4 regions of the Rhizobium sp. CIAT894 genome follow, and region 1 is predicted to be linked to each of the others. Evidence: predicted binding sites of a transcription regulator. Region 1 holds the regulator's gene; each other region holds the start of a gene.
What was found. The regulator LexA, encoded in region 1, represses DNA repair genes until DNA is damaged. The targets are predictions, from matches to a motif close to TGTTCNNNNTGTGTTCNG.
Positions count from the first base shown of each region.

Region 2: a site for LexA is predicted at 1,953-1,970, ahead of dnaE (DNA polymerase III subunit alpha). Genes of this name have one in related genera too.
Region 3: a site for LexA is predicted at 1,691-1,708, ahead of recA (recombinase RecA). Genes of this name have one in related genera too.
Region 4: a site for LexA is predicted at 1,712-1,729, ahead of uvrA (excinuclease ABC subunit UvrA). Genes of this name have one in related genera too.

Region 1 covers NZ_CP020947.1:2,024,081-2,027,190, reverse strand. Annotated here, with positions in the region: gene RHEC894_RS10095 (VOC family protein) at 1-771, opposite strand, end outside; gene lexA (transcriptional repressor LexA) at 968-1,687, shown strand; gene RHEC894_RS10085 (ComEC/Rec2 family competence protein) at 1,668-3,110, opposite strand, start outside.
Region 2 covers NZ_CP020947.1:1,614,268-1,617,377, reverse strand. Annotated here, with positions in the region: gene dnaE (DNA polymerase III subunit alpha) at 1-1,716, opposite strand, end outside; gene RHEC894_RS08040 (DUF5680 domain-containing protein) at 2,209-2,673, shown strand; gene RHEC894_RS08035 (ABC transporter ATP-binding protein) at 2,756-3,110, opposite strand, start outside.
Region 3 covers NZ_CP020947.1:2,376,229-2,379,338, reverse strand. Annotated here, with positions in the region: gene RHEC894_RS11805 (pseudouridine-5'-phosphate glycosidase) at 1-560, opposite strand, end outside; gene RHEC894_RS11800 (carbohydrate kinase family protein) at 649-1,593, opposite strand; gene recA (recombinase RecA) at 1,823-2,911, shown strand; gene alaS (alanine--tRNA ligase) at 3,066-3,110, shown strand, end outside.
Region 4 covers NZ_CP020947.1:2,156,763-2,159,872, reverse strand. Annotated here, with positions in the region: gene RHEC894_RS10735 (abortive infection family protein) at 1-582, opposite strand, end outside; gene RHEC894_RS10730 (hypothetical protein) at 617-892, opposite strand; gene RHEC894_RS10725 (single-stranded DNA-binding protein) at 1,054-1,569, opposite strand; gene uvrA (excinuclease ABC subunit UvrA) at 1,852-3,110, shown strand, end outside.

The DNA.
Region 1 (3,110 bases):
GGCGACATTGAAGAGGATTGCCCGGCCGCGCAGGCCGCGGTCGGCGGATGAGACGGCGATCTCGAAATAGGCCTCAAGCCCTTCCGGCGTCATCAGGCTGATCTTCGCATTCGACGCGGCGACATTGACGCCGAAACCGGTTTTTTCGACGGCCGACTGCGCCGCGGCAAGGCCGACGAAGGCAGCGAATGCGCTGGCATCGGGCGCACAGAGCGCGATCTCGGCAATCCGCGTCACGCCATTGGCATGCGTTTCCAGCGTGCCGCGGTCGGCAGGCAGCGGGTTGATACGCTCGACACTGAAAAGGAAGAAATCCGGCGCGCGCGGATCGGTAGCAAAGGCCAGCTTGAAGCCCGCCACAGTCTCGGAACCATCCGGCATCTTCATCGGCCGGCTGAACTGCAGCATGTCGCCGGCACTCGATCCGTGACCGACAAAATTCCGATGATCGCGGCCGGCATCACTGGTGCCGAAAGCTACCGCCGAGAGCCCCTCCTCGCCGCAGCGGAAGCGGAAAGCCTGGTTGCGGGCGGTGAAGACATTGCCCCGCCGCGCCGATGCCTCGCTCTCGGCGACACTCGCAACGCCGAGCGGCTCCAGATAGGTCTTGTCGGCGAAGAAGACGCAGGCATTCTCCGTTCCGAAGGGATGGCGCGCATCCGCGGCAACGGTGAAGCCGAGCTTGCCGAGCCTCTCGCGCGCCAGATCGATATTGACGACGGGCAGCACGACGTGATCCAGCGGGTGCGGCTTGGCGAGATGCTCGCTCATCGGTTCCTCTCCCTGAAATGGCAAGAGATGTGCGACAGCGCACTCCCAATTCAAGACCTGCCTGCCAATCCGGCGAATGAAAATAAAAATCTCAACGAGTTGGCGGCAAGTTTTACGGAAATTTAGCTACTTGCGGAACACATATGGAACATATAGTGTCTGTTCTGGATTTGTTTCAATCAGGGGTCTGACGTCGATGCTCACGCGCAAACAACAGGAGCTTCTCCTTTTCATTCATGAGCGCATGAAGGAATCCGGCGTTCCGCCGTCTTTCGACGAAATGAAGGATGCCCTGGATCTCGCCTCGAAATCCGGCATTCATCGGCTGATTACAGCACTCGAGGAGCGCGGCTTCATTCGCCGCCTACCGAATCGCGCCCGGGCGCTCGAAGTCATCAAGCTTCCGGAGGCCTACAGCCCCAGCATACAGCCCCGGCGCGGCTTTTCGCCGAGCGTCATCGAGGGCAGCCTCGGCAAGCCCCAGCCGGTCGCCGCTCCCGCTCCTGCGAAACCCGTTGCCGACAACGGCAACTCGGTCTCCGTGCCGGTCATGGGCCGGATCGCCGCCGGCGTGCCGATCTCGGCGATCCAGAACAACACCCACGACATCGTCGTCCCCGCCGACATGCTCGGCTCCGGCGAACACTACGCGCTGGAGGTCAAGGGTGATTCGATGATCGACGCCGGCATCTTCGACGGCGACACCGTAATCATCCGCAACGGCAGCACCGCAAGTCCCGGCGACATCGTCGTTGCCCTCGTCGATGACGAGGAAGCGACGCTGAAGCGCTTCCGCCGCAAAGGCGCCTCGATCGCGCTGGAAGCCGCTAACCCGGCTTACGAGACCCGGATCTTCGGGCCCGATCGCGTCAAGGTACAGGGCAAACTCGTCGGCCTCATTCGCCGCTATCACTGACAACAGACGGACCGGTTTCGGTAAAACTGTCTTTGCGCCAGTCATAGGCGCGCTGACGCATCCATGGTCGCGACAGCGTCTCGAATGCGGTTGCGACCTCCAGGCCGGCATCGGCGAAACGCAATTCGACGGAGCCGGTCCTGCGCAACGTCTCGCCGGTGAAAAGCGCCCCGCCTGAACGGCAGTTGTTGAAACGTAGGCGGACCGAGGTCACGACGATATCGGCCGTATCGCAGGCCGGACCGAGATAGGCGGCATTGTCGATGACGGTGACGATATGGCCATTGCCGAGTCTTGATGTGCACCAGGCCTTCTTGACGCAGGAAAAGCGGTTTGCTTCACCGCCTGCTGCGGCTGCCCGCATCGCTGCGCTCGCTTCGTTCTGCTGATCGCGGGAAAGCCGGACACGGCGGTCTTCTCCTTCCGGCGGGATAGCCGGACCATCCAGCATCTTCGGCGGATCATGCGTCGGCAGGACCAGTGCTCGCTGCCACTGGTCGAAGATGAAATCCGGCGGATTTTCGCGGTTGGACGCGATTGCCTCAGCCGCGACAACCGCAACCAGACTGCCATCCTCCGAAATCACCAGATCCGGCGGCCGGGGAGCCGGCAGCAGCAATACGGTGAGTGTCGAGATGGCGACGATCGATGTGCCGGCATGGCGCAGCCGGGTGCGCAGCAGCGTCAGCAGCAGAAAGCCTGCCACTGCCACAGCGAAATACCAGGCGGGCAAGCGGCCGATGCCGATATCGCCGCCCCAGCCGGACACCGTCTCGGCAACCGCGATCACCAGATCGAGGCCGAATCCGACCACCTTCCACAGCGGAGCATCCAGCCCGAAAGGCATGAGCAACATCGCCAGCAGCCCGGCCGGCATGACGATGAAGGAGATGATCGGCATCGTCGCGAGGTTTGCCGGCAGGCCGTAAGCCGTCAGGCGATGAAAATGCTCGATCGAAAACAGCGCGGTGGAAAAGCCGCCGATCAGCGAGGTCAGAAAGACGCCGCCGAAGAAACCGGCGACGGCAACCACCGGCCTGACGATCGGCAGCTTCAGGAAGGCGTTTTCGCGGACACGCCGGTCCTTCCATAGCTGATAACCCGATACCAACGCCAATGTCGCGGCAAAGGACATCTGGAAGCTCGGGCCCAATACTTCCGAGGGTGAAATGGCGATGATGATGAGCGCGGAGAGAACGACATTGCGCAGGCTGATCGACGGCCGATCGAAGAAGACGGCAATCAGCATGATGGCCATCATGATAAAAGCGCGCTCGGCCGAAACCCCGAAACCAGAGATCAGGTAATAGGCGGTGACGGCGATAAGCGCACCTGATGCGGCGATCTTCTTTGTCGGATAAGCTTGGGCGACGCCGGGAAAGAGGCTAAGCAGCATCCGGAAGCCGACGAAGAAGATGCCAGC
Region 2 (3,110 bases), 410 kb from region 1:
CATGTTGAACTGGGTGACCGGCATGTCGGAGCGCGGATCGCGATACATCGGCACGAGCTTGGAGAGCGGACGGTCGCCGATGACGATGCCGGCGGCATGCGTCGAGGCATGGCGGTAAAGCCCCTCGATCTTCTGGGCGATGTCGAGCAGGCGCGCAACGACCGGTTCCTTGGCCGCCTCTTCCTGCAGCTTCGGCTCCTCCTCGATCGCTTTGGAGAGCGGCGTCGGATTGGCCGGGTTGTTCGGCACGAGTTTGCAGATCTTGTCGACCTGACCGTAGGGCATCTCCAGCACGCGGCCGACGTCGCGAAGGGCTGCGCGCGCCTGCAGCGAACCGAAGGTGATGATCTGCGCCACCTGCTCGCGACCATATTTGGCCTGGACGTAGCGGATCACCTCTTCGCGGCGGTCCTGGCAGAAGTCGATGTCGAAGTCCGGCATCGAGACGCGTTCGGGATTGAGGAAGCGTTCGAACAGCAGCGAAAACCGCAGCGGATCGACGTCGGTGATCGTCAAGGCGTAGGCGACCAGCGAGCCTGCGCCCGAACCGCGACCCGGACCGACCGGAATGTCATGCTGTTTGGCCCATTTGATGAAGTCGGCAACGATCAGAAAGTAGCCGGGAAAACGCATGCGCTCGATGACGCTGAGCTCGAAATCCAGCCGCTCGCGATATTCCTTTTCCTCGTAACCCGGCGACATGCCGAGCGTTGCAAGCCGCATGTCGAGCCCTTCGACCGCCTGGCGGCGCAATTCGCTCGCCTCGGCGCGTTCGGCCTCCTCGGCATCGTCGGTCGCCCCGGTGAAGCGCGGCAGGATCGGCTTGCGCGTCTTCAGCACGAAGGAGCAGCGCCTGGCGATCTCGATCGTATTCTCCAGCGCTTCCGGCAGGTCGGCGAAGAGCTTGGCCATCTCGGCCCGGCTCTTCAGATAATGGTCCGGCGTCAGGCGAAAACGACTGTCGTCGGAGACGATGGCGTTGTGGGCGACCGCCATCAGCGCATCATGGGCGTCGTAATCGTCCCTTGTCGGGAAGAAGGCCTCATTGGTCGCAACCAGCGGCAGATCATTGGTATAGGCGAGCCCGACGATCTTCTGCTCGTGGCGCTTATCATAGGCGCCATGCCGCTGCAGTTCGACATAGAGCCGGTCGCCGAAGAGACGCTTCAACATCAGCAGCCGGGCCTCCGCCTGGGCGGTATGACCGTCCCTGATCGCCGCATCGACCGGCCCGGTCAGAGCGCCGGTCAAGGCGATCAACCCTTCCGTGCCGGCCTCGGCCAGCCAGGAAGCTTTGACATGAATGGCCTGGTTGCTTTCACCGCCGAGATAGGCGCGGCTGACGAGATCGACCAGCCGTTCGTAACCGCCATCCGTGGCAGCTAGAAGAACGATCGACGGCAGCTTGACCAGAGCCTGCTGGCCGCCGCGCTTTTCCGTCTCCAACCCGTCTTCCATGTCGATCGAGACCTGGCAGCCGATGATCGGCTGCAGGCCCTCGTCCATCGCCTTCTGGGAAAATTCCAGGGCGATGAACAGGTTGTTGGTGTCGGCAATGGCGATGGCCGGCTGGCTGTCGCCGGTCGCCTTGTAGAGGATCTTCTTCAGCGGCAGTGCGCCCTCGAGAAGCGAATAGGCGGAATGGACCCTCAGGTGGATGAAGCCCGGCGTGCCGCCGGTCACCTCAGCCGTAGAACCCTTTGCCGTATCCGCCATGGCATGCCTTCCCAATCACCCGAATGAATCGGACGCATTGTCGGCATAGAAGGCGATGATGTCCAGAAGAAGTCCCTCGTCCGGACCGCATGACAGCCATGCGGTCCCCTGAAAACTTTAGATCGCCATGACGATCAGCGAGAAGCTGGCAACGAACATTGCGATGGAGGTGAATGCTGCGATATCACGGATCATGTCAGTCATTTGGCTCTCCTTTACTCGTTATGTTTTCAATTTGTTCGATGTATGTTCTGTTGTCAACAGGAATCTTTTCCTCCTTTCTTGTGTTCGCAGAATCTCGGGAAGGGCTTGGCGATTCGCATGGGGCCTGCGCTCGATCCGATAGGCAGCAGCCACCCATCTTCGACGGATCCGCCATTCCGTTCAGATAGGCCACCGCCCAAATCGTCTTCTGAATTCCGGCGTATGTTCTCTTTATGTTCTTTACATACCCCAGCATATTTGCCAGCATCCGGCCGAGAGGAGAATGAGATGCTCGACATTGTGAAGCTGGATGAATTCATCGTGGAGGCGAAGGCTGCGACCTATGTCGGCGGCGGCGTGCCGCATGCCCCCTGCCGGCCGGGTTCCCATGATATCGGTTATGAGAGCGGCGACTGGCGCTATCTCGACAGCTATCTCGGCGGCACCGATTTCGCCGGACAGGAGGTGGTATGGTTTGCCGGCGAGCCGGTCTGGGCGATGAATTATTTCGGCTGTGTCATTGCGCCTGAACTCATCGATGGTGTAGCGGCCGGAACGGTGATCAAGGCGGCACTGTCGACGATGTATCGCGAGGGGCGGTTTCTGGGCGGCATGGAATTCGACCATCCGTCCGGCCGCTACGTCGATAGAAGCGACGGCGGCTGTGACAGCTTCAGCGGCCAGGAATGCATCATGGTCGAGGGCCGGAGGGCTTACGTGCTCGACTATCGCGGCGGGCTGGTCATCCCCTGATGTCCGACCAGGAGGTTGGCGAGGTCAGCGCCTCATCGGCCTGCCGGCATCGGTGCAAACCAAACAGCCACAGACCATCGTCTCAAAAATCGACGATCTTGCCGTCCGAAATCGTCACGCGCCGATCCATGCGACGGGCAAGGTCGTGATTGTGGGTGGCGATGAGGGCGGCGAGGCCGGATTGGCGCACCAGCGCCGCCAGCGCGTCGAAGACGTAAGCTGCCGTTTCGGGGTCGAGATTGCCGGTCGGTTCGTCGGCCAGAAGCAAGCTCGGCGCATTGGCGACGGCGCGGGCGATCGCAACACGCTGCTGCTCGCCGCCGGAAAGTTCGCCGGGGCGATGGGCGCCACGATGGCCGATGCGCATGTAATCGAGAAGCTGACCGGCCCGCTCGCCGGCTTCCTTCCAGGACAGCCCGGCGATCAGTTGCGGCATC
Region 3 (3,110 bases), 350 kb from region 1:
TAGGTGACGACGGGAACGCCACGGGTTTCCAGCACTTCCAGCGTTTTCGGAATGTCGAGGATCGCCTTGGCGCCGGCGCAGACAACGATGACGCCGGTGCGGGCGAGCTCCTCGAGATCGGCTGAAATATCGAAGCTTTCCTCGGCGCCGCGATGCACGCCGCCGATGCCGCCTGTGGCAAAAACGCGGATGCCGGCACGGGCGGCCGCGATCATCGTCGCCGCGACTGTGGTGGCGCCGGTGCGGCGCTCGGCGATCGCGAAGGCGAGATCGGCGCGCGACACCTTCATCACGTCCGTCGCTTTGGCGAGCTGTTCCAGTTCCGCGGATTCAAGACCGACATGCAGGGTGCCGTGGATGACGGCGATCGTTGCCGGCACCGCACCCTGTTCGCGAATGATCGCCTCGACGCTGCGGGCCATCTCGATATTGCCGGGATAGGGCATGCCGTGAGTAATGATGGTCGATTCCAGCGCCACCAACGGCGCGCCGCGCTGCTTGGCGCTCGCGACCTCCTTGGAATAGGCGATCGGCAGAAGAGGGGAGATGGGCTGGGTCATGATCTTGTCCTGTCCTCGATCGAGCCTGATGCCGAAAGTGTCAGCGGTTTTCCGACGACATCATGCTCAACTATTTCATTTGGTCGCTTCAATGCAGAATTCTGATCTGGGGAACAAGGGCAAGCGCCTCATTCAGCAGATCCGGCGTCAGATTTTCGTTGACGGCGTGCGGTGACTGCACAGTCAGCGCTGCTGCCGCGGTGCCGTGGCGGATTGCTTGCTCGAGCGGCAGGCCTTGCATCAAGGCGGCGAGCGTGCCGGCGGCAAGGGAATCGCCGGCGCCCGTGACATCGGCCAGGGTCTCGGCGATTGGCGGCTGCAGCGTCACGGCGCGGCCATCGCAAAGCGCGACGAGCTCGCGGCGGCCACGGGTGACGACGGCGCTCCGGATGCCGATCTCGTTCAGAAGCGGCGGCCAGCCGCCGGCGTCGTCCGGCCGTTCACCGGCAAGGGCGGCGGCTTCGGCCTCGTTCATGAACAGGTAGTCGATATCTTCGACGCAGGGTTTCAGCCTGACGACCTTGGCCGGCGAAATGGCGATTGCGGCGACGGGTTTGGCCAGCGACCGCGCCTTGGCGACGATGGCCGCGATCGTCTCTTCCGGCAGATTGGCATCGAAAAGGATGAGATCATGCGCGGCGAAAGCCTCGCGCACCCAGCGGATGGAGAGGCGCCGCGGCACGAAGAAGCGGTAGAGATCCATGTCGGCAAGGGCGATCACCAGATTGCCGTCCTTCTCGATGATTGCCGTGTAACTCGGCGTCTTGCGGTCGAGGAAGACGAAGGGCCGGTCGTCGATGCCGGCGAAATCGGCGGCTTCGCCGACCATCTCACCGATCGGATCGCCGCCGCGCGGCGAAATCATCGTCACCTGAAAACCGAGCCTTGCAAGGTTGCGTGCCGCATTGAAGCCGCCGCCGCCCGGCTCTTCGAACCAGGTCCCGGGATTGCTGGCGCCAGGCGCCGTCTCGCCGGAGATGCGGCCGCGCCTGTCGATATGGGCACCGCCGAGAACGAGAATCTTTTTTTTCATTTCAGCCGCTCTCCCGAGGGGCGAAGGACGAATCGATGCGATGCGTCTTTTCCGATGCATGTCGGTATTCCAGGCTTAAGCCATTGCTTTGCATTGATAAAACAAAAATAGAACACGGACCGTTTTACCTTTTTCTTTCAATTGTTTGATCGCCTATTGCGACAGTAGAACAAATAGGGTACAAACTCGACATTGCTTGGGCGGCTTCAATAACCTAAAGGTGGATCGGATGTCTCAGAATTCATTGCGGCTGGTAGAGGACAAATCGGTGGACAAAAGCAAGGCGCTTGAAGCGGCACTCTCACAGATAGAGCGGTCGTTCGGCAAGGGCTCGATCATGAAACTCGGTTCCAACGAGAACGTCGTCGAGATCGAGACGGTTTCGACGGGCTCGCTTGGCCTCGATATTGCGCTTGGCATCGGTGGCCTGCCGAAGGGCCGCATTATCGAAATCTACGGGCCGGAAAGCTCGGGTAAGACGACGCTTGCGTTGCAGACCATTGCGGAAGCGCAGAAGAAGGGCGGTATCTGCGCCTTCGTCGACGCCGAACACGCTCTTGATCCGGTCTATGCCCGCAAGCTTGGCGTCGATCTGCAGAACCTTCTGATCTCGCAGCCGGATACCGGCGAGCAGGCGCTCGAAATCACCGACACCCTGGTGCGCTCCGGCGCCGTCGACGTTCTCGTCGTCGACTCGGTCGCCGCGCTGACGCCGCGCGCCGAAATCGAAGGCGAAATGGGCGACAGCCTTCCAGGTCTCCAGGCCCGCCTGATGAGCCAGGCACTGCGCAAGCTCACCGCCTCGATTTCCAAGTCGAACTGCATGGTGATTTTCATCAACCAGATACGCATGAAGATCGGTGTCATGTTCGGTTCGCCTGAGACAACGACGGGCGGCAATGCGCTGAAATTCTATGCCTCCGTTCGCCTCGATATCCGCCGTATCGGCGCGGTCAAGGAGCGCGAAGAGGTGATCGGCAACCAGACCCGCGTCAAGGTCGTCAAGAACAAGATGGCGCCTCCCTTCAAGCATGTCGAGTTCGACATCATGTATGGCGAGGGCGTTTCCAAGACCGGCGAACTCGTCGATCTCGGCGTCAAGGCCGGCATCGTCGAGAAGTCGGGCGCCTGGTTCTCCTACAACAGCCAGCGTCTCGGCCAAGGCCGTGAAAATGCCAAGACCTTCCTGCGCGACAATCCGGATCTCGCACGCGAGATCGAGCTGTCACTGCGCCAGAATGCCGGCTTGATCGCCGACCGCTTCCTGCAGAACGGCGGACCGGATGCAGATGACGGCGATGGCGCCGCGGAAATGTAATTTTCGCGCGTGAACGCATTGGACAATTTCGGCCGGCCGTATTCCTGATGAGAATGCGGCCGGTTTTGTTTGTCTGCTGGACAGTGGCGGAGGCGAACGTTAAAAGCCGATGGATTTGTATTTACTGGCCTCGGGCAGCATTGAAGGGCATAGAATGAGCGGCGTAAACGATATCCGGTCGACCTTCCTCGACTATTTT
Region 4 (3,110 bases), 130 kb from region 1:
GCATTGCAGTAAGTTGAACCTCTGATCGGCATAGATCCAGTCGTCGTCCCAGTCCTGCGGATTGTTGACGCGATGTTGCCAGATATCTCCCGACGCGTCGCTGTAGCGGCTGTCGGTGGATGGCAAAGTTTTCAGGTCGAAGAGCCTTTCAAGAAACTCCACCTCCTCCAGTCGGCCGCTCCAAACCACATTGTCGATCCTAAGTCCGTCGAAGATATTCTGCCGGATTACCCGCGATATCCCACCTTCGATTTCCGGCCAATCGGCCCGGGGCTTTACTAGCGGCACGATCTTTATGCTGACCCAGCCATCTGAGAATTGCTCCAAAACAGACTTCAGACGATTATTGATCTGCTCCTCGAGCGCTTCGCGGCTGGCACCTAGCTGCGCATAAGATACAGGCTCAACTCGAAGGTAGATCGTCCATATGCTCGTTCCGCCGTTCCAGTTGTCGTAGCCCGTTTCCTCGACCTTTGGGGTGGACAAACGCAGCACACTGGCAGCCTCGGTCATTCCCTCCGCAATCAGGAGCTCGGCGACGGTGGAGAGGTATTCTTCGTAACCCTCGGCGATGTAACTCATAACAATAGAACCAAGTTGCTGTCTTCCATGCAATCTATTGGTGACTGACATCGAGACTACCTCTGCAACGCAGACACGTAATACACTTCACATCATCGTGGGAAGGGTTGAGAAGTTTGACGAACGCCTTTTCTGCATCCTTGGTAACCGCCTTTAGACCAATGAGAGCATTGAGGTCGAAATCGTCCAAGTCTTCCGAGGCGTGCCGCTCCTCAACTTCGTCCGTCATCGCCACCGCGGAATCGGTGCTTAAATTCATCAGCGCGACGTCCTGGGCACCCGCCAATCTGAACTGTTTTCTCAAAGACATGGCAAATCATTCAGAATTCCCCAGGAGCATTTTGCAATGCTGTCCCATCCATGGCTTCAGTTGCGGTGGGAAATGCCTTCGTCACGACCAAAGAAAAAGAGCATGACACCGTCCAGGGCATCATGCTCTCAATTCTTATTCAAACCAGGATCGGCAGCCGATCAGAACGGGATGTCGTCGTCGAGATCGCGCGAGAAGTTGCCGCCGCCACCGCCGCGGCTCGGCGATGAGGAGGGAGCCGGGGCGCCGTAATCGTCGCCGTAGTCATTGTTGCTGCTGCCGCCACGGCCGCCGCCGAAGCCGGAGCTTGCGCCGCCGCCATCGCCGCGGCCGTCGAGCATCGTCAGCGTCGAGCTGAAGCCCTGCAGCACCACTTCTGTCGAGTAGCGGTCCTGGCCCTGCTGGTCCTGCCACTTGCGGGTCTGCAACTGGCCTTCGATATAGAGCTTGGCGCCCTTCTTCACATATTGCTCGACGACCTTGCAGAGGCCTTCGTTGAAGACGACGACGGTGTGCCATTCGGTCTTTTCACGGCGCTCGCCGGAATTTCGGTCGCGCCAGGTCTCCGAGGTCGCGATGCGAAGATTGGCGATCGGCCGGCCATCCTGAGTACGGCGGATTTCGGGGTCTGCACCCACGTTTCCAACCAGAATTACCTTATTCACGCTACCAGCCATGCTTCTCACCCTGCCTGCCGCCCTGCCCGGCGGCGTTAATCGATCAGCGCACCTTAAACCATCGCGGACCGTCGATGCGCGTAAACGGTCGTTCATCCACATGTTTATCCATCAGAAGGCCGCATGCATTCATCAGGAATTTTGTTCTTTCTTTGTTCTAGTTTATCCGTATGATCCTGTCAACAGAATCGAAAACCTTGACTGTAGCGGACATTCAGCCTCGACTCGCCCGTCGGCATCACTAAATAAGGGCTGTTATCCCAAAGGACCAAAGCTGAGACGATGAGCGAACTGAAGACGATCTCCATCCGCGGCGCGCGCGAGCACAATCTCAAGGGCATCGATCTCGACCTGCCGCGCAACAAGCTGATCGTGATGACCGGTCTTTCGGGTTCCGGCAAATCCTCGCTTGCCTTCGACACGATCTATGCCGAGGGCCAGCGCCGTTATGTCGAGAGCCTGTCGGCCTATGCCCGCCAGTTCCTCGAAATGATGCAGAAGCCCGATGTCGACCAGATCGACGGACTGTCGCCTGCCATTTCGATAGAACAGAAGACCACCTCGCGCAATCCGCGCTCGACGGTTGGCACCGTCACCGAGATCTACGACTACATGCGCCTGCTCTTTGCCCGCGTCGGCGTTCCCTATTCGCCGGCGACCGGCCTGCCGATCGAGAGCCAGACGGTGAGCCAGATGGTCGACCGCGTCCTCGATTTCGGCGAAGGCACCCGTCTTTATATTCTCGCGCCGCTCGTGCGCGGCCGCAAGGGCGAATACAAGAAAGAACTCGCCGAACTGATGAAGAAGGGCTTCCAGCGCGTCAAGGTCGACGGCCAGTTCTACGAGATCGCCGAGGCGCCTGTTCTCGACAAGAAATACAAGCATGACATCGACGTGGTGGTCGACCGTATCGTCGTGCGCTCGGATGTGTCGGCCCGTCTGGCGGACAGCCTGGAAACCTGCCTGAAGCTCGCCGACGGGCTGGCGATTGCCGAATTCGCCGACAAGCCGCTACCGCCGGAAGAGACCTCGGCCGGCGGCTCGGCCAACAAGTCGCTGAACGAGACGCATGAGCGCGTGCTGTTTTCGGAAAAATTCGCTTGCCCGGTTTCCGGCTTCACCATTCCCGAGATCGAGCCCAGGCTGTTTTCCTTCAACAATCCCTTCGGCGCCTGCCCGACCTGCGACGGCCTCGGGGCCCAGCAGAAGATCGATCCGGACCTGATCGTGCCCGAGCCCGAGCGGACGCTGCGCGACGGGGCGATCGCGCCCTGGGCCAAGTCGACCTCGCCCTACTACAACCAGACGCTGGAAGCACTCGGCAAACATTACGGCTTCAAGCTCGGCACCCGCTGGAACGATCTCTCCGACGAGGCCAAGGACGTCATTCTCAATGGCACCGACGACAAGATCGAATTCCATTACGCCGATGGCGCCCGCTCCTATACGACCCACAAGAATTTCGAAGGCATCATCACCAATCTCGAGCGCCGCTGGAAGGAGACGGATTCCGCCTGGGCGCGCGAGGATATCGAGCGCTT